DNA from 2 places in the Clostridium sp. YIM B02551 genome. Region 2 is predicted to be linked to the other one. Evidence: a T-box and tRNA genes for the amino acid it is inferred to sense, from the RefSeq annotation. Region 2 holds a T-box; the other holds one or more tRNA genes.

Region 1 (10,207 bases), on a different contig from region 2:
TCTGTAGCTCCATCAAATACTGGAGTAGCTATATGCCATCCAAGTTTGCTTGCAGCCCAACCCAAGTGAACTTCCAACACCTGACCAATGTTCATACGTGAAGGAACTCCTAGTGGATTTAAACAGATTTGAAGTGGTCTTCCATCTGGTAGGAAAGGCATATCTTCTTCAGGTAATACTCTTGAGACAACCCCTTTGTTACCATGACGTCCAGCCATCTTATCTCCTACAGATATTTTTCTCTTTTGAGCTATATAGCATCTTACTAGTTCATTTACTCCTGGAGTAAGTTCATCTCCATTTTCTCTAGTAAATACTTTTACATCTACAATTATACCAGCTTCTCCGTGAGGAACTCTTAAAGAAGTATCTCTTACTTCTCTAGCTTTTTCACCAAAGATTGCTCTTAATAATCTTTCTTCTGCAGTTAATTCAGTTTCTCCCTTTGGAGTAACTTTTCCAACTAGAATATCTCCTGATCTAACTTCAGCACCTATTCTGATGATTCCTCTTTCGTCTAAATCTCTAATTGCATCTTCACCAACATTAGGTATATCTCTTGTGATTTCTTCTGGTCCTAATTTAGTATCTCTAGCTTCACATTCATATTCTTCTATATGAATCGAAGTAAATACATCTTCTCTTACCAATTCTTCAGATATTAGCATAGCATCCTCATAGTTATAACCTTCCCATGTTATGAATCCCATTCTAATATTCTTTCCTAAAGCAATTTCTCCTAAATCAGTAGAAGGTCCATCAGCTAATACAGTTCCTTCTGCTACTACTTCTCCTTTAGAAACAATTGGTCTCTGATTTATACATGTACCTTGGTTACTTCTTTTAAACTTAAGTAGTCTGTATATATCAGTTCCACCATCAGAATCTCTCTTAACTCTAATTTCATTACCACTAACATAAGATACTACCCCTGCTTTTCTAGCCTTAGGTAATACACCTAAGTCAACTGCAGCTTTATATTCTATGCCTGTTCCTACAATAGGAGCTTGTGGTTTTAATAGTGGTACAGCTTGACGTTGCATGTTTGAACCCATCAGTGCTCTAGATGCATCATCGTTCTCTAAGAATGGTATCATAGCTGTTGCTACAGATACTATTTGTCTTGGAGATACATCCATCAAGTCAACATCTTCTCTTGGAATAACAAGTACGTCTTCTAAATATCTAACAGTAACTCTTGAATCAACAAAACGTCTTTCTTCATCTAATGGTTCATTAGCTTGAGCAACATAGTATTGATCTTCTACATCAGCTGTAAAATATTTAACGTCTTTTTCAATTATTCCTGTTTCTTTATCTATAACTCTATATGGAGTTTCTATAAATCCATACTCATTAACCCTAGCATAAGTTGCTAGAGAGTTTATTAATCCTATATTTGGTCCTTCTGGTGTTTCTATAGGACACATTCTTCCATAATGTGAATGGTGAACGTCTCTTACTTCAAAACCAGCTCTTTCTCTTGAAAGACCTCCTGGTCCAAGAGCAGATAACCTTCTTTTATGTGTTAATTCAGATAATGGATTGATTTGATCCATGAACTGTGAAAGTTGTGAACTACCGAAGAATTCCTTGATAGCTGCAGCAACTGGTCTTATGTTAATTAACACCTGCGGAGTGATTCCTTCTTGGTCTTGAATAGTCATTCTTTCTTTAACTACTCTTTCCATTCTAGATAAACCAATTCTAAATTGATTTTGTAAAAGTTCACCTACGCTTCTAACTCTTCTATTACCTAAATGATCTATATCATCCACATAACCTATACCATAAGCTAAGCCTATTTCATAACTTATTGTTGCATACATATCATCTCTGATTATATGTTTTGGTATAAGTCTAGTAATATTCTTTTTGATTGCATCCTTTATTTCTTCTTCATCCGAATAGGTTTCAAGGATTTCTTTTAATGTTGGATAGTGAACAAATTCTCTAATATTTAATTCTTCTGGATCAAAGCTCACATGTTTACTTAGATCAACAAAATGATTACCTATTACTCTGATAACTCTGTCATCAACTAATACATCAACAGAATTTATTCCTATATTTTGAATCTCTTCTGCCATTTTTCTCGTGATTTTTTGTCCTTTTTCTACAAGAACTTCTCCTGTTTCAGGATTCACGATATCTAAAGCTGCTATTTGATTAACAATTCTAAGATTTATGGCTAATTTTTTATTAAACTTATATCTTCCAACTCTTGATAAATCATATCTCTTTGCATCAAAGAAAAGAGAGTCTATAAGAGATACTGCACTATCAACTGTTGGTGGTTCACCAGGTCTTAATCTCTTATATATTTCTAATAGAGCTTCTTCTTTTGTTTTAGTATTATCTTTTTCTATTGTTGCTTTAAATCTTTCTTCTTCTCCGAAATACTCTAAAAGTTCACCATCAGTTCCAAATCCCATTGCTCTAGCAAGTATTGTGATTGGAAGCTTTCTAGTCTTATCAATCCTTACATATATTACATCATTAGAATCAGTTTCATATTCTAACCATGCACCTCTGTTTGGTATAACAGTTGAAGAAAAAAGTTTTTTACCACTTTTATCTCTTGCAACACTATAATAAACTCCTGGAGATCTAACCAATTGGCTAACTATAACTCTTTCAGCACCGTTTATTATAAAAGTACCTTGCTCAGTCATTAATGGGAAATCTCCCATGAAAACCTCTTGCTCTTTAATTTCTCCTGTTTCCTTGTTCTGTAGTCTTACTGATACTTTTAAAGGCGCTGCATAAGTCGCATCTCTCTCTTTGCACTCTTCTACAGAGTACTTGATATTTTCCTTATCTAAATTGAAGTCAGTAAATTCTAAAACTAAGTTACCTGTAAAGTTCGTTATTGGGTTTACATCTTCAAAAACCTCATAAAGACCTTCTTTTAGGAACCAGTTATAAGAATCTAATTGTACCTCAATTAGATTTGGCATGTCAGTAACTTCTTTAACTGTAGCGAAGCTCATTCTAGTTCTTTTTCCCACTTGGACAGGATGTACCATCAACTTTCACCCCTTGTTTAAACTAAAATAACCAAAAGTACGTACTTCCCCCTTTGAGGAAAGCCACTTTCGGGTAATGTCATCATTTTAGTATAACCATTTTCTTCAATTATTATACGGTTATCCTAAAATTATATATACTAATCCATATTGAATAGTACATTAAATGATAATATCATAACAAATTTGGTATGTCAATGCTAATTAAGAATTTAAACCCTAAATTAACACTTTTTTAAAGCTATTTTAAAGAAACTAAAGAGGTGCTAATAATAGCACCTCTTTTATGCTAAACAGAAATTATTTTACTTCAACTTCTGCTCCAACTTCAGCTAATTTAGCTTTGATATCTTCAGCTTCTTCTTTAGCTACAGCTTCTTTTAATGTCTTAGGAGCTCCGTCAACTATTTCTTTAGCTTCCTTTAATCCTAATCCAGTTATTTCTCTAACAACTTTGATAACTTTGATTTTGTTAGCTCCAGCGCTAGCTAAAACTACATCAAATTCAGTTTTTTCTTCAGCAGCAGCTCCTGGTGCAGCAACACCTGCAACAGCTACTGGTGCAGCAGCACTTACTCCGAATTCTTCTTCACAAGCTTTTACTAAATCATTTAATTCTAAAACGCTCATTGCTTTTATAGCGTCAATTATTTGTTCCTTTGTCATTTTTAGCACCTCCGAAATTTTTTAAACTTTTTATTTTTTATTCAGCTGATTCTGATTCTTTTTTTTCTTTAACTGCATTTAATAAGTATGCAAAATTTGATATTGGAGCCTTGAAGCTTCCAAGAAGTTTCGCAATAAGAACTTCCTTTGGTGGTATGTCAGCAAGTTGTTTAACTTTTTCTGAATCATATACTTCTCCAGCTACTAAACCAGCTTTTAATTCTAATTTCTTATGACCTTTAGCAAAATCATTTAACACTCTAGCAGGAGCTGTAGCATCTTCATAACCTATTGCTATAGATACTGGTCCTTCTAAATATTGAACGATTCCTTCATGGCCTAACTCTTTTGCTGCTAATGTTACTAAAGTATTTTTATATACCTTGTATTCTATACCAGCTTCTCTAAGACTCTTTCTAAGTTGAGTATCTTCTTCAACTGTTAATCCTTGATAATTTGCAAGAACAACTGATTGAGCTTTCTCTAACTTTTCTTTAATCTCAGCAACTTTTGCTTCTTTTAATTGTCTATTTTTGTTTGCCACTGTGTGTCCACCTCCTCACAGTCTATTACTGCTTTTTATAATTAAGAAAGGGTCTCTCCGCAGACCAGGAAAGACCCATTACATTCAAATGTATGGAACCCTCGGTAGGTCGATATACGTTATGCATTAGCACCCACTGTCTACGGTACACCTATTCAGTTATCACAACGAAATCAATTCTACCATAAGGATTGATTTTTGTCAATATTATTCTAAAACTTTAACAGGATTAACTTTTACTCCAGGTCCCATTGTAGCTGATAAAGAAACTGACTTAACGTATTGTCCTTTTGCAGCTGCTGGTTTAGCTTTAACTATAGCTTCCATTAAAGTACGGAAGTTATCAGCTAATTTTTCTACTCCAAAAGATTTCTTTCCGATTGGGCAGTGTACTATAGCTGTTTTATCAACTCTGTACTCAACTTTACCTGCTTTAATATCTGCTATTGCTTTAGCAACATCAAATGTAACTGTTCCTGATTTAGGGTTTGGCATTAATCCCTTAGGTCCTAATACTCTACCTAATCTACCAACAACACCCATCATATCTGGAGTTGCTACAACTACATCATAATCAAACCAATTTTCACTTTGAATTTTTGTAACTAGTTCTTCTGCTCCAACGAAATCAGCTCCAGCAGCTTCTGCTTCCTTTGCTTTATCTCCTTTAGCGAAAACTAATACTTTTACTGATCTACCAGTACCGTGTGGTAATACTACAGCACCTCTTACTTGTTGGTCAGCATGTCTTGGATCTACACCTAATCTTACGTGTATTTCTATTGTTTCATCAAACTTTGCTTTAGCTGTTTTAACAGCTAAATCTAATGCTTCTGATGGAGTGTATAAAGCACTCTTATCAACTAATTTTGCACTTTCAACATAATTCTTTCCCATATATTAAGCCTCCTTTGTGGTATTAACGGTTTTTACCTCCCACCGATTCAAGAAATTATTCGACTACAGTTACTCCCATACTTCTAGCAGTACCTTCAATCATACTCATAGCAGCTTCAACTGATGCAGCATTTAAATCTGGCATCTTTAATTCAGCTATTTTTCTAACTTGTTCCTTAGTTATTTTACCAACCTTAGTTCTGTTTGGTACTCCTGAACCACTTTCTAATCCTAATTCCTTTTTAATTAAAACAGCAGCTGGTGGAGTTTTTAGTATAAAACTAAAAGATCTGTCTTGGTATACTGTTATAACTACTGGTATTATTAAACCAGCCTTATCAGCAGTTTTAGCATTGAACTCCTTACAGAATCCCATTATATTAACCCCATGTTGTCCTAATGCTGGACCAACTGGTGGAGCTGGTGTTGCTTTTCCTGCAGCAAGTTGAAGTTTAATCATTCCTGTTACTTTCTTAGCCATCTGTTATTCCTCCTATACTGTGGTAATACGGGCTTATGCCCTCCCACTTAATTAAGACCTTGGTCTCTATTTGTAAAATTAGTATTAAACTAATTTTTCAACTTGATTAAATTCTGCTTCGATCGATGTTTCTCTACCGAAGAATTCAGCTAAGGCTTTTACCTTGCGCTTTTCAGTGTTTACTTCTACTATTGTAGCAACCATGTCCTTAAATGGACCTGATGAAATCCTAACACTTTCTCCTACTTCTAAATAAATCTCCTCAGGAATATCTACAACTCCCATTGAGTCAACTTCTTCATCAGTTAGTGGAACTGGTTTGGATCCTGGACCTACAAATCCTGTAACTCCTCTTGTATTTCTTACAACATACCAAGAGTCGTCATTCATGATCATTTTCACTAAAACATATCCCGGAAATTTCTTTTTAAGTGTAACCTTTTGTTTACCATCTTTTTCTTCAACGGATTCTTCCATCGGAACTTGCATATCATGTATTAAACCTTCAAGTCCTCTATTCTCTATGGTCTTCTCAAGGTTTGCCTTAACTTTATTTTCATATCCCGAATATGTGTGTACTACATACCATCTAGCTCTTTCACTCATATTATACAGATGAACAGCTCATCCAAACCTCCCTTTATTTTAATTTAAAAATTAATTCAAAGAGGTTTTTAAAAACAAGGTCGAACCCACCTACTAACACTATGTAAAATAGTGTAAAGGCTATTGTTGCTATAAAGGCTTTCTTTGCTTCATTCTTATTAGGCCATGTTATTCTCTTAACTTCAGCCTTAACCTCTCTAAAAAACTTAACAATGCCTGCTTCTTTTTTTGATGCAGACTCTTTTTTAACCTTGCCATTGACAGCCATTTTTATTCACATCCTTAAAATTGCTGAAACCTAAAAGATTATTTTGTTTCTCTGTGAAGAGTATGTTTTTTACAAAACTTGCAGTACTTTTTCATTTCTAATCTATCTGGGTCATTTTTCTTATTCTTCATTGAGTTATAGTTTCTTTGTTTGCACTCTGTGCAAGCTAAAGTTATCTTTACTCTCATGGTCTGCACCTCCAGTTTATTATATATAACGTAAACTAAAACACAGTATATAAATATACACTATGTCAGTTACTTCATTACATTATCACAAATATATAACAAAGTCAATAATTTGTTCCTATTTAAAGGACCAGGTGTCAAACCCAGTCCTTGAATATTCTGTATTATTTAACTATAGTAGTAACAACTCCAGAACCTACAGTTCTTCCACCTTCTCTGATTGCGAATCTTAATCCTTCATTCATTGCGATTTCAGTGATTAATTCAACATTCATGTCGATGTGATCTCCTGGCATTACCATTTCCATTCCGTCTGGTAATTTGATTGATCCTGTTACGTCTGTTGTTCTGAAATAGAATTGTGGTCTATATCCATCGAAGAATGGAGTATGTCTTCCGCCTTCTTCTTTCTTTAATACGTAAACTTGACCTACGAATGCTTTATGTGGGTTTACTGATCCACTTTTAGCTAAAACTTGACCTCTTTCGATATCAGTTCTTTGAACACCTCTTAATAATGCTCCGATGTTATCTCCAGCTTGTGCTTCGTCTAGTAACTTTCTGAACATTTCTATTCCTGTTACTACTGTCTTTCTTCTTTCTTCACTTAATCCAACTACTTCTACTTCGTCTCCTACATGAAGAATTCCACTTTCAACTCTTCCAGTTGCAACTGTTCCTCTACCAGTGATTGTGAATACATCTTCTACTGGCATTAAGAATGGCTTATCTGTTGCTCTTTCTGGTGTTGGAATGTAGCTATCTACTGCATCCATTAAGTCTAAGATTGGTTGAATCTTAGCTTCATCAGTTGGGTTTTCTAATGCTTGTAATGCTGATCCTTTAACTATTGGAATATCATCTCCTGGGAAGTTGTATTCGCTTAATAGTTCTCTTACTTCCATTTCTACTAATTCAAGTAATTCTTCGTCATCTACCATATCTGCTTTGTTTAAGAATACTACGATATAGTCAACTCCTACTCTTGATGCTAGTAGTATATGTTCTCTTGTTTGAGGCATTGGACCATCTGCTGCTGATACAACTAAGATAGCTCCATCCATTTGTGCTGCTCCTGTTATCATGTTCTTAACATAGTCAGCATGTCCTGGACAGTCAACGTGTGCGTAGTGTCTGTTTTCTGTTTCATACTCTACGTGTGCTGTGTTGATTGTAATTCCTCTTTCTTTTTCCTCTGGTGCTTTATCTATATCTGCATAGTTGAATGCTTCTGCAAATCCCTTGTTTGCTAATACTGTTGTGATTGCTGCTGTTAATGTTGTCTTACCGTGGTCTACGTGACCTATTGTTCCAATGTTAACGTGTGGTTTGTTTCTTTCAAATTTTGCCTTTGACATTGTTTGATTCCTCCTTATAACTTTTTTAATAAACTTTGCCTAGCGTTTAGTTTTTAGAAAAAATTGGAGCTCACGATCGGGATTGAACCGACGACCTCCGCCTTACCAAGGCGACGCTCTACCGACTGAGCTACGTGAGCAACTTAAGTATATATATGTATATCATATATATACCAATTATAAAGTTTACTATCCCAATATTCATTTGTCAATATATAATATAATTTAATTACTATAATTGAGGCATTTTTCCAATTTTCTCTTAACCCTTTGCAATGCATTGTCTATGGACTTTGCATGTCTATCTAAATCACATGCTATTTCTTGATAAGATTTACCATCCAGGTATGAAGTAAGAACTTCCATTTCAAGCTCAGTAAGAGTTTTAGATATTTCTTTTTCCATTCTTTCCATTTCTTCTTTACTTATTACAAGTTCTTCAGGATCAGTTATTTTAAGTCCTGATAATATATCTAATAAGGTTCTCTCGGATTCTTCTTCATATACCGGTTTATTAAGTGACACATAAGTATTAAGAGGTATATGTTTTTGTCTTGTAGCTGTTTTTATTGCAGTTATTATTTGTCTAGTCACACACAATTCTGCAAATGCTCTAAAAGATGAAAGTTTGTCAGGATTAAAGTCTCTAATAGCCTTATATAAGCCTATCATTCCTTCTTGATATATGTCTTCTTTATCTGCCCCTATTAAAAAATATGATTTAGCCTTAGTTTTTACAAAACTCTGAAATTTACTTATTATGTATTCTTGTGCTCTAGTATTACCACTCTTAGCTTTCGAAACTATCTCTTCATCTGCTAAATCTATAAATTCTAAGAAATCTTTAACAGGCTTTTTTCTATTCTCCATGACAATCCCCCCTTTGCAAGCAAATAACCATAATTAAACAATAATAAAATTTTGTTTACCTACTTCGTCTTATTTTATTTAATTTCTCTAAAACCATTTCATCTAAGCTATCTTCAAGTAAATTCTTTTTCCCCTTAGTAATCTTCTCAGTTTCAGATTTTATTTCTTTTTTCATTTGAATAGTTTCATGATAAAATTCCAGTGCCGAAATGCGCGTGGCCCCTCTTTGAAATATTGTTTGTTGTTCAAGCCAATCTGATGTAACAACCCAAATCTCAAATCTTCTGCCTAATTCATTTACACTTCTTTCAATATAACTATCTGCCGTTTCTCCATCCTTTGTAAAAATAACAGTTAGCCTACTATCAATAATCTCTTTTTTTTCTAAATTTCCGCCAACCTTGTGAGCATCAAATACTATTTCTATATTACAATCATCAAAATTCGCGAAATTTTGCAAAATTTCAATAAGTTCTTGTCTTGCTGCTTCATAACTATAGGTTATGGCTTTTTTCAGATTGGGCCAAGAGTTTATTACATTATATCCGTCAATAAATATTTTTTTCAAAACCCCATCACTCTCAGATCTATTTTTTTATTATTCTAGATTTTAATACTTCATACATCATTATACCACCTGCAACTGAAGCGTTTAAAGAGTTTATTTTACCCACCATAGGTATTTTAACTAATTTATCGCATTTTTTTAGTGTAAGATTTGATATGCCTTTTCCCTCACTGCCTATTACTATTGCACAAGCTCCAGAAAAATCTTCTGAATAGCTATACTCTTCGCCATCAATATCTGCACCATATACCCATAATCCTTTTTCTTTAAGTTCATCTATTGCCACATTTATATTTGTTACCTTTGCTATTTTCATATATTGAACTGCACCAGCTGATGATTTGTATACTGTTGGAGTTACTCCGACATTTCTTCTTTTCGGAATAATTATACCATGAACTCCTGATAATTCAGCAGTTCTTATTATTGATCCTAAATTATGTGGATCTTCTATTTCATCTAAAACTACTATAAATGGTTTTTCGTTCCTATCCTCTGAAACCTTTAATATTTCATCTATAGTGCAATATTTAAACGGAGTAACAATAGCCATAACCCCTTGATGAACTCCGGTTTCAGTCATTGAATCTAATTTCTTTCTATCAACCTCTTTAATTACAATTCTCTTATCTTTTGCCAACTTAATTATTTGCTTTATTGAGCCTTCTACATCACCTTTAGCTACCATTATGTATTCTATGGTTCTATCAGATTTAAGTACCTCAATAACAG
Region 2 (10,207 bases):
GGCCAAGCAGCTATATTTTATGCAATAGCCAATATAGCCAAGGCAGGAGACCATATTATATCAACATCAGCTCTTTATGGAGGAACATTTAATTTATTCAATATTAACTTAAGAAAATTCGGTATTGAAGTCACATTTGTAGATACTGAAGCAAGTGAAGAGGAAATACTAGCCTTAGCAAAAGAGAATACAAAAGCTATATATGGAGAAATAATAGGGAATCCAGGTTTGAATATATTAGATTTAGATAAGTTTTCTAGAGTAGCTAAAAAAATAGGGGTACCATTAATTGTAGATAATACAGTACCATCACCATATTTGTGCAATCCTTTTGAATTTGGAGCTAATGTAGTTGTTCACTCTACAACTAAATATTCAGATGGTCATGCTGTTGCAGTTGGGGGAATTATAGTAGATGGAGGAAATTTTGATTGGGCAAATGGAAAATTTCCAGAATTCACAGAACCTGATTCAAGTTATCATGGTATAAAATATATTGAAGCCTTTGGAAAGGCTGCATATGCAGTTAAGGCAAGAGTAACGTTATTAAGAGATTTAGGGGCGTCACCTAGCCCGTTTAATGCATTTTTAACTAATTTAGGACTAGAAACTCTACATTTAAGAATGGAAAGACATTCCTTAAATGCACTAAAGTTAGCAGAATTTTTAGGAGCTCATCCGAAAGTTGCTTGGGTTAACTATCCATACTTAGAGGGAAACTCCCAATATGAAAGAGCTCAAAAATACCTTAAGGGTGGAGCGAGTGGAGTACTTACATTTGGTATTAAAGGAGGAGTAGAAGAAGGGAAGAAGCTTATCAAAAACTTAGAAATTGCAACACTAGTTGTTAATTTAGGAGATGCAAGAACTTATATTTTACACCCTGCAAGTACAACTCATGCTCAGCTTTCAGAGGAGGAGCAAAAGGCAAGTGGAGTAAGTCCAGATCTTTTAAGAATCTCTGTTGGTATTGAAGATACTGAGGATTTAATAAGAGATTTTGAGCAGGCTTTAAATTCACTATAATTTCTATAAAAATGAACGTTTTATATAAGTAATTGTACGGAGGGCTATATTATAATGGTTAGGATATCTTTATTAGGATATGGAGTGGTAGGAACAGGATTAATTGAATTATTAGAAAAGAATAAAGATAAATTAGAGAATATAGAAGTAGTATCTATTTTGGTAAGAAACCTTGAAAAGCATAAAAATAAAAAATTTAGTGAGATTCTAACAGCAGATACAGAAGAATTTTTTAGCAAAGAAACTGATATAGTTGTTGAGGTGATGGGTGGAATAAATCCAGCATATGAATTTGTGAAAAGGGCTTTAAGCTTAGGGCGAAATGTTGTAACTGCAAATAAGGATTTAATAGCTGAGTATGGGGGAAAGCTAATTGACCTTGCAAGAAGAAAAGATGTAAATCTAAAATTCGAAGCTTCAGTAGGCGGAGGCATCCCATTACTTAAGCCTTTGCTTGAATCTTTGGAAGGAAATGAAATAAAAAGCATAACAGGTATATTGAATGGAACTACAAATTTTATATTAACTAAGATGAGTAGAGAAAACCTATGCTATAGTAAAGCATTAAGAGAGGCTCAAAAGCAAGGATTTGCAGAAGCTAATCCAGAGTCAGATGTTATGGGATATGATGCAGCTAGAAAATTAGCAATATTATCAACCTTAGCCTACAAGAAAAAGATATCTTGGAAAGATATAAATACCAAAGGAATTACTGAATTAGAAAGACAGGACTTTATATATGCTAAGGAGCTTGGTTATCAGATAAAGTTAATTGCGGTAAGTAAAAAAGTTAGAAATGAAGTATATGCATCAGTAGAACCAGCACTGATTGATGGTGATAGTTTATTCTCACAAATAAATGATGAAGTAAATGGAGTTATTTTTCATGGTGATGCAGTTGGGGATGTAAGCTTTACTGGAAAAGGTGCAGGAATGTTACCTACTGCGTCAGCTGTATATAGTGATATTTTAGATATAATAAAGGGAAGAGGGGAACTCCCTACAAAATATGAAGAAGAAGTGATTATAAAGGAAACGACTTATGACAAATCTTCACTACTTATAAGAATGAAAACTAATGATAAGAGAAGTGCCATAAAGGCTGTTAGGGAGAAGTTTAATAAAGCTCAATTAGTTGGTGAAAGAAAAGATGAAATAGCATTTTACTTAGAAATAGAAAGTGAAGTAGAAATTATTAAGCTATTAAATACATTAATTAAAGAAGGGAAAATAAATTCATATACTAGACTTCCCAAAGTATCATAAAAAAAGAAGAGACACATGTCTCTTCTTTTCTAATAATGGAATTAAATGCTTTTTTCATCTACTTCTTTAACTATTCTAACCTTGAACTCTTCTAAAGAAATAGCACCCTCTTCTCCATTTTTTCTACTTCTAACAGAAACTTCTTTATTTGCTTCTTCTTTTTCTCCAACAATTAGGATGTATGGAACTCTTTCAAGTCTAGCTTCTCTTATTTTATAACCTATTTTTTCAGCTCTATAATCAGCCTCAACTCTTATACCTTTATCTCTTAAGTTTTTAGCAACTTCATCAGCATAATCGTTATATTTATCAGAAATAGGAAGTATCTTAGCTTGAACTGGAGATAACCAAGTTGGTAGAGCACCAGCATATTTTTCTATTAACATAGCTAAAGTTCTTTCATAACAACCTATTGAACTTCTATGAATTATAAATGGAAGTTTCTTGTTACCATCTTTATCTACATAAGTCATTCCAAATCTTTCTGCAAGAGCAAAATCAATTTGAACAGTTATGATAGTGTCTTCTTTACCATGAACGTTTTTGAATTGAATATCAAGCTTTGGCCCATAGAAAGCAGCTTCATCATCAGCCTCAGTGTAGTCTATTTGAAGATGATTAAGAATATCTCTCATTATATTTTGAGTTTCTTCCCAAGCAGTTGGATTATCAATATATTTTTCTTTGTTGTTTGGATCCCACTTAGAAAATCTATAAGTGATATCATCTTGGATGCCTAAAGTAGTCATAACATATTTTATTAAATCTACAACACCTTTGAATTCTTCTTCTAATTGATCAGGTCTAACTACTAAGTGACCATCAGCTAAAGTGAATTGTCTTACTCTTATTAAACCGTGCATTTCACCAGAAGCTTCATTTCTAAATAGAGTAGAAGTTTCAGCATATCTAATAGGAAGATCTCTATAGCTATGTTGTTCAGCATTATAAATAGTGTATTGGAACGGGCAAGTCATTGGTCTTAAAGCAAAAACCTCATCATCCTTTTCCTCATCTCCAAGAACAAACATACCTTCTTTATAATGATCCCAGTGTCCTGAAACTTTATAAAGATCGCTTTTAGCCATAAGTGGAGTTTTTGTTAATACATAACCTCTTTTTTCTTCTTCATCTTCAATCCATCTTTGAAGAATTTGAACAATTTTAGCACCCTTAGGCATTAATAGTGGAAGTCCTTGACCAACTCTCTCATTAGTAGTGAATAAACCAAGTTCTCTACCAAGTTTATTATGATCCCTTCTCTTTGCTTCTTCAAGTGCTTCAAGGTGAGCATCTAAATCAGATTTTTTAGTGAAAGATGTTCCGTATACTCTAGAAAGCATCTTATTTTTTTCATCACCTCTCCAGTAAGCACCAGCAGATCTAAGGATTTTTATAGCCTTTATTGTCTTAGTAGACATTAAATGAGGACCTGCACATAAATCTACAAATTCACCTTGCTTATAGAAAGAAATTATAGAATCCTCTGGTAAATCATTTATTAATTCTACCTTGTATGGTTCATTTTTCTCTTCCATTAATTTTAAAGCTTCTGCTCTAGGAAGTTCGAATCTCTCTATTTGTAAATCTTCTTTTGCTATTTTGCTCATTTCTTTTTCAATTTTATCTAAATCATCTTGAGAGAAATTATTTTCTTTATCAAAATCATAATAGAATCCATTTTCAATTGAAGGACCAATAGCAAGTTTAACATTAGGATATAATCTTTTAACTGCTTGAGCTAATATATGTGATGTTGTGTGTCTAAAAGCAGCCTTTCCTTCTTGAGAATCAAATGTGCAAATAGAAAGCTCGCAATCTGAATTGATTTCATGACGTAGGTCAACAACATTTCCATTGACGATTCCACAACATGCAACTCTTGCTAAACCTTCACTTATAGATTTTGCAATTTCGTAAACTGAAAGACCCTCTTGAAATTCTTTTAAGGATCCATCTTTTAGTGTAATCTTAACCATAATAAGATCTCCTTTCAAAATTTGTATAAAAATAAAAAAACTCCCATCCCTAAATAAATAAAAGGGACGAGAGTATAATTCCCGTGGTTCCACCCAAATTGCTAAAAAATAGCCGCTTTAGAATAATCGTAACGTGATCTTACGGACTTTATTAGAGTCACTCAGAGGTGGTCTTCAGCTAAAGTCAATTTAAAAATACTCACACCAATTGTATTTTCTCTCTGAAAATATTATAAAGCTTACTCTTCTCTTCAACGTGTTAATTAATTGTTTTTTATCATTATAATTATAAAAATTATATATGTCAATAGAAGGGAGAAGTAAAACAATTTTAGAAATTATAAAAATGTACTCTTTTGTCTAAGTACTCATATAATAGAACATAGAATGCTTGGAGGATACTAAATGCTCTTTTTAAGATGGTTAATGGCGATAACGATATCAGCATTATTCTTTGCTCTTCTTGTATATTATAGGCGTACAGTTGTATTAGAATTGCCAGAGTTTAAAAAAAACTATGGTTATGAAGAATTAGAGGAAAAGTATAAGAGTAGGTATCTTATATTTAAACTTCTTATGATAGTGTTAATTGTAATAAATAGCTTTATAGTATTTATCAGTTTTAAAATGGCTAGCAGTAAGTTATTTTCATCAGCGGATATTATTTATAGTATAAGGATAGAATATTGGATTTTGCCAGCTATTGTAGTTTCAGTGCCTTTGTCTGTTATTTTAGCTAAAAAAATCTTTAAAGCTATTTTATTAGGAGATTATGAAGAATTGGTAATTTATATTTTTGCTCGTAAAGGCTGTCTATCCATAAAAAGTATGATTTTGAAAAATATATATAAAAATGTTGTATATAAGATAGTGTGTAGATTTTTAATTTGCATATTTTTCATATACGTTCTATTTGGATTTTCTTATTTTTCAGAATTTGGAAGTGATAGAATACAGTTAAATGAATACAATACATTAATACAGAAGAATTATCAGTATGATGATATAGCATATATAATTGAAAAATTCGCTTGGGATGGGCACAGGTTTGTAATTGTGTTTAAGGATGGTGAGAAATGGAGTAGTAAGAATATTCTTTATAACATAACCTCTCAAGATGATTATAAATATATGAAAAAGATAGAAGAGAGAAGTGGAGTTAAATCAATTGAATTAAAATAACTAGTAATATAAAGCTTGTAAATTACTAGTTATTTTAATTATACATGTTGAAATCTTAATTATCTATAGTCCAAATAGGATTATAGATATCTTTTTCATCGATAACAGATAACTGAGTATCCCAATACTTAATTCCAAGTTCTTTTTGATAAATGCTTAAAAAACCAGAAAAACCTACATTGCTAGCTGAGGAAGTAGGAGAAAAAGGTGTACCGGTAATTTGTTCAAGTAAATTTATTGTTGAGAAAAATGTATAATTTTTCTTCACTTCCTTTAATGCTAGTTTTGCTTCAGCTAATAATAGTTCGTCTAAATTCATTTTTACCTCCTGTTAAATTTTTACCATATATAATATATTATTTAATGTCTAAATTGATGAACAAAAATTAATTTTTTTAGAAAAAAATTAGCAATAAAAAGAAAAGATTTTTGGCGAAATGTTAAGTAAATATATTAAAACATAAAAAAAGAATAAAAATCACATAAAAACCACAATAATAATTGACGATTTAAAGAGAAAAATGTAAAATAATAATAGGCGAAAGATAAATTAAATGAAATACAAAAGTAAAAGCAAACTAAAGATTATAAGATAATAAACAAATGAAAAATATATGTATTTGCATATAAAGATTTAGAGATACAAAAGAAAAGTGTTGATTAATAAGGTTAAGATAACTTTATTTTAGTTGAATAGAAGAGGGGCGTACGTGCCCCTCTTCTATTTTGATGTAAAATATTATTAATATTGCAATAAGTGAAAAATATATTGATTTTATATAGAATAGTTGTATAATATTATATGTGATGCAGGTGTGGCGGAATTGGCAGACGCACTAGACTTAGGATCTAGCGCCTACGGCGTGGGGGTTCGACTCCCTTCACCTGCACCAAATATATGCGGAAGTGACTCAATGGTAGAGTGTCACCTTGCCAAGGTGAAAGTTGCGGGTTCGAATCCCGTCTTCCGCTCCAAAAAAAGAACAGCATTTAAGCTGTTCTTTTTTTATATTTAAATTATATTTACAGATTAATTACTATTATAATTACTATGATAGTTTTAATACTAAATGTTCTAATTTTAGATCTTCTAACATTTCATAAGTGTAAAAGTAATCACCCATTAAACAAAAAATTATATCATCTTTTAGATAACCTTCTTTATAGAGTTTCATTTTCTTAGTTAATCTTTTAAGTGAGTTATTAGTTATACTTAATATAGAGTAGAGCTCCTGAGTAGTATAATATTTTTTATGAAGTAAAGTTAATAATTTACTTTGGAGTTCTAACTTATATTTTAAATCTATTTCGGGACATTTATGAGGTCCATTCTTGCCGCGATGATGTTCTTGACATAGATATTTATAATTTAGCGGGAAATCTAGTCCACCTTGACTTCTGTGAATAATGTGATGAATATCAGCTTTTTTACCACAAATCTCACAATAATACAATAATGTTATTCCTCCTTAAAATAATGTATTTTATAATATTATTATATGATAATAATTATAAAAGTTCAATTATATGAGGAATCCAATTTATTGAAGAAAAATTTAGGATTAACTTGATATAGGGTAAAAAATACTGTATAATTAAGATGTAAATAAATGTAAGAAGAGGGTGGTATGATGAGGCAAGCTTACAATTCAAGTGATTACTGGAAAGAACAAATAACACGAAGTAAAACACTTAGGGGGCGCATGTTCTTAGAAGAGCCAATCACAAACAAGACAGTATATCTTCATAGTTTGATATTTTGCAAAAACACTGGTATAGAAAATCTATGGATGCCAATACCTTCAATTAAGTTTTTGGTAGGTTATATTGAATATTCCTTTTTACAAGAAGCTTTTTATAAATGGGCATTTTGTGGAAAAGGAAATGATAAGCCTTCAATAGATATATCTAATAGGTACACTGAGGAGATAATAACGCTAGCTATTAAAAATAACAAAATATCCAAAACAGAAGCAAACAATATGAAAAGACATTTGTCTATGGTGAAAAAGTGTTGGGACCTTTCTAATGAAGAAATTCTTACAGAGTTAAAGAAATTTACTAGAGATTTTAACAAGACATGGTTAGGAGATAATACAGAGTTTTTGTATTTGAAAATTTTCTCGAATCCTAAAGAGTTGGCCGATTTTGTAATCGATACCACGAATATGACAAGCATAGGGGAAAAGTTTGAGAAGGAGTTAGGTGTAGATCAAGAAGGGTTTAGAAAGATATGCTTAATGGCATCAGAAGACTCAGAATGTGAAAAGAAATTGAAAAATATACTTTCAAGAAAGCTTACAGAAATTTTATAGTGGCAATGGCCAATAGTATTGACAATATAAACCACAATTAATATAATGAGATTTGTAAGTGCGTCTAATACTTCTTTGATAAGTAAGAGACGCACTGATTTTTGGGGTATCGCCAAGCGGTAAGGCAACGGACTCTGACTCCGTTATTCGTAGGTTCGAATCCTACTACCCCAGCCAAGTAACTTTTATTTAATCTACATATTAATTTTGTATAGATGTTGACAAGTCATAATGTATATTATATAATGATTCTTGTGTTCAAAATGCGGGTGTAGCTCAATGGTAGAGCCCTAGCCTTCCAAGCTAGTTACGTGAGTTCGATTCTCATCACCCGCTCCATAATATGCACCATTAGCTCAGTTGGTAGAGCACCTGACTCTTAATCAGGGTGTCCCCGGTTCGAACCCGTGATGGTGCACCAAAAAGATCTCGAAATTAAATTCGAGGTCTTTTTTTGTTATATAAAAAAACAAAAAAAACAAATAATTGTGGATTAAATATAATATATGTTAAAATTGATATATGAAGACATTTTTCTAAGTAGAAGTGGAGAGTGAAACGATATGTTTAGTCCAGAAGAAATACAAAGTTTAAATGAATTAGAGTTTTTGCTATATAATTATGTAGTTAAAAATTCTGAAAAAGTAATATATATGAGAATAAGGGATTTAGCAAAGGAGGTACATGTATCCACCACTACAATATTAAGATTTTGCAAAAAAATGGATTGTAATGGATTTTCAGAATTTAAGGTTAAATTAAAAATGTTTTTAGAAGAACAAGAAAAACAAATCTTAAACGACGATAAAACCGTATTTTTGGAATTTTTAAATAGAGCATCATCAAAGGACTTTGATGAACTTATGAATAAAGCGTGTAGCATAATACATGATTCGGCAGAAGTGCTATTTATCGGTATAGGAAATTCAGGTGGTATAGCAGCTTATGGAGCTCATTACTTTTCCTCATTAAATAAATTATCATCTTCTATATCAGATCCTTTTTATCCGGTAACAGGAGAAGTAAAGGAGAAAAGCTTGGCTATAGTATTATCAGTTTCAGGAGAAACTCCAACTATAATTAGTCATGCGTCGAGGCTAAAAAGCAACAATTGGAAGATTATAAGTATTACAAATAGTAAGAACTCAACCCTAGCTCAAATGTCTGATGTAACAATAACTTATTATGCACAATATCAAACTTATAAATATTATGATATAACTACACAATTGCCAGTAATGTATATTATTGAAACCTTGGCAAAGCGAGTATTTAACTTAGCTCAAAATGAGAAGAAATAGAATTCTAAAGGAATAAAAACAGCTTGTTTTTTTTACGTAACAAGTTACAAGAAGCAATATACGTTTTTTAGTGCCCCGAAACTATTTACAGAGTTTATGGAAACGAATACTATAGTTTATGAGGGGAGGCGATATAGCATGATATACAGAAAGCTTGATGAATTTCAACAAGGTTTCCTATGGGGATCGGCATCCGCAGCTTATCAAGTAGAAGGAGCATGGAATGAAGATGGTAAAGGCCCATCAGTTTGGGACAAATACGTTAGAATTCCCGGAACAACTTATAAGAACACAAATGGAGATGTAGCTGTTGATCATTATCACAGATACAAAGAAGATGTGGCTTTAATGGCTGAAATGGGCCTAAAAGCGTATAGGTTTTCAATCGCTTGGAGTCGTATCTATCCAGAAGGAAACGGACAAGTTAATGAAAAGGGTTTAGAGTTTTATGATAACTTAATTAATGAATTAATAGCTCATAAAATAGAACCAATAATTACAATATATCATTGGGATGTACCACAAGGGTTACAAGATCAATATGGTGGCTGGGAGTCAAGAAGAATAATTGATGACTTCAATGAATATTGTATAACATTATATAAAAGATTTGGAGACAGGGTTAAATACTGGGTAACTCTTAATGAACAAAATGTATTTATAACTCATGGTTATGAAAGAGAATTACACCCACCTAAGGTTAGGGATAGAAAGAGAATGTATCAAGCAAATCATAATGCTAGTTTAGCTAGTGCTAAAGCAATAGCATCATTTAGAAAATACGTTCCAGATGGTAAAATTGGTCCAAGTTTTGCTTTTTCACCAATTTATCCACATAGCCCAAAACCAGAAGATGTATTAGCAGCAGAAAATGCAGAAGAACTTACAAATTATTGGTGGCTAGATGTATACGTTTGGGGTGAATATCCTAAGATAGCGTGGAACCTTCTAGAAAAAGAAGGTGTAGCGCCAACTATTGAACCTGGTGATATAGAGATACTTAAAGCTGGAAAACCAGACTTTATGGGAATTAACTACTATAGAACTACTACAGTAGAAGTAAATCCTTTAGATGGAGTTGGAGATGTTCAAATGAACAACTCAGGTAAAAAAGGAACTACAGCTGAGAGTGGAGTGC

What was found. The T-box of region 2 lies ahead of thrS (threonine--tRNA ligase). A T-box ahead of a tRNA ligase gene usually reads a tRNA of that ligase, here a tRNA-Thr.
Region 1: it encodes a tRNA-Thr, which carries the amino acid that the T-box ahead of thrS (threonine--tRNA ligase) is inferred to sense. The anticodon was not compared.

The regions. Positions count from the first base shown of each region.
Region 1 is NZ_JAKGTF010000012.1:30,424-40,630, reverse strand. It holds gene rpoB (DNA-directed RNA polymerase subunit beta) at 1-3,029, opposite strand, end outside; gene rplL (50S ribosomal protein L7/L12) at 3,330-3,695, opposite strand; gene rplJ (50S ribosomal protein L10) at 3,733-4,239, opposite strand; ribosomal protein L10 leader region at 4,274-4,403, opposite strand; gene rplA (50S ribosomal protein L1) at 4,447-5,136, opposite strand; gene rplK (50S ribosomal protein L11) at 5,192-5,617, opposite strand; gene nusG (transcription termination/antitermination protein NusG) at 5,702-6,223, opposite strand; gene secE (preprotein translocase subunit SecE) at 6,258-6,491, opposite strand; gene rpmG (50S ribosomal protein L33) at 6,530-6,679, opposite strand; gene tuf (elongation factor Tu) at 6,844-8,037, opposite strand; tRNA gene L1S47_RS14770 (tRNA-Thr) at 8,102-8,177, opposite strand; gene sigH (RNA polymerase sporulation sigma factor SigH) at 8,263-8,907, opposite strand; gene L1S47_RS14760 (NYN domain-containing protein) at 8,963-9,475, opposite strand; gene rlmB (23S rRNA (guanosine(2251)-2'-O)-methyltransferase RlmB) at 9,495-10,207, opposite strand, start outside.
Region 2 is NZ_JAKGTF010000011.1:63,766-73,972, forward strand. It holds gene L1S47_RS14095 (O-acetylhomoserine aminocarboxypropyltransferase/cysteine synthase family protein) at 1-1,026, shown strand, start outside; gene L1S47_RS14100 (homoserine dehydrogenase) at 1,081-2,292, shown strand; gene thrS (threonine--tRNA ligase) at 2,334-4,271, opposite strand; T-box leader at 4,331-4,535, opposite strand; gene L1S47_RS14110 (hypothetical protein) at 4,677-5,453, shown strand; gene L1S47_RS14115 (hypothetical protein) at 5,509-5,772, opposite strand; tRNA gene L1S47_RS14120 (tRNA-Leu) at 6,263-6,346, shown strand; tRNA gene L1S47_RS14125 (tRNA-Gly) at 6,354-6,428, shown strand; gene L1S47_RS14130 (HNH endonuclease) at 6,503-6,907, opposite strand; gene L1S47_RS14135 (hypothetical protein) at 7,082-7,768, shown strand; tRNA gene L1S47_RS14140 (tRNA-Gln) at 7,871-7,945, shown strand; tRNA gene L1S47_RS14145 (tRNA-Gly) at 8,034-8,107, shown strand; tRNA gene L1S47_RS14150 (tRNA-Lys) at 8,114-8,189, shown strand; gene L1S47_RS14155 (MurR/RpiR family transcriptional regulator) at 8,332-9,069, shown strand; gene L1S47_RS14160 (glycoside hydrolase family 1 protein) at 9,208-10,207, shown strand, end outside.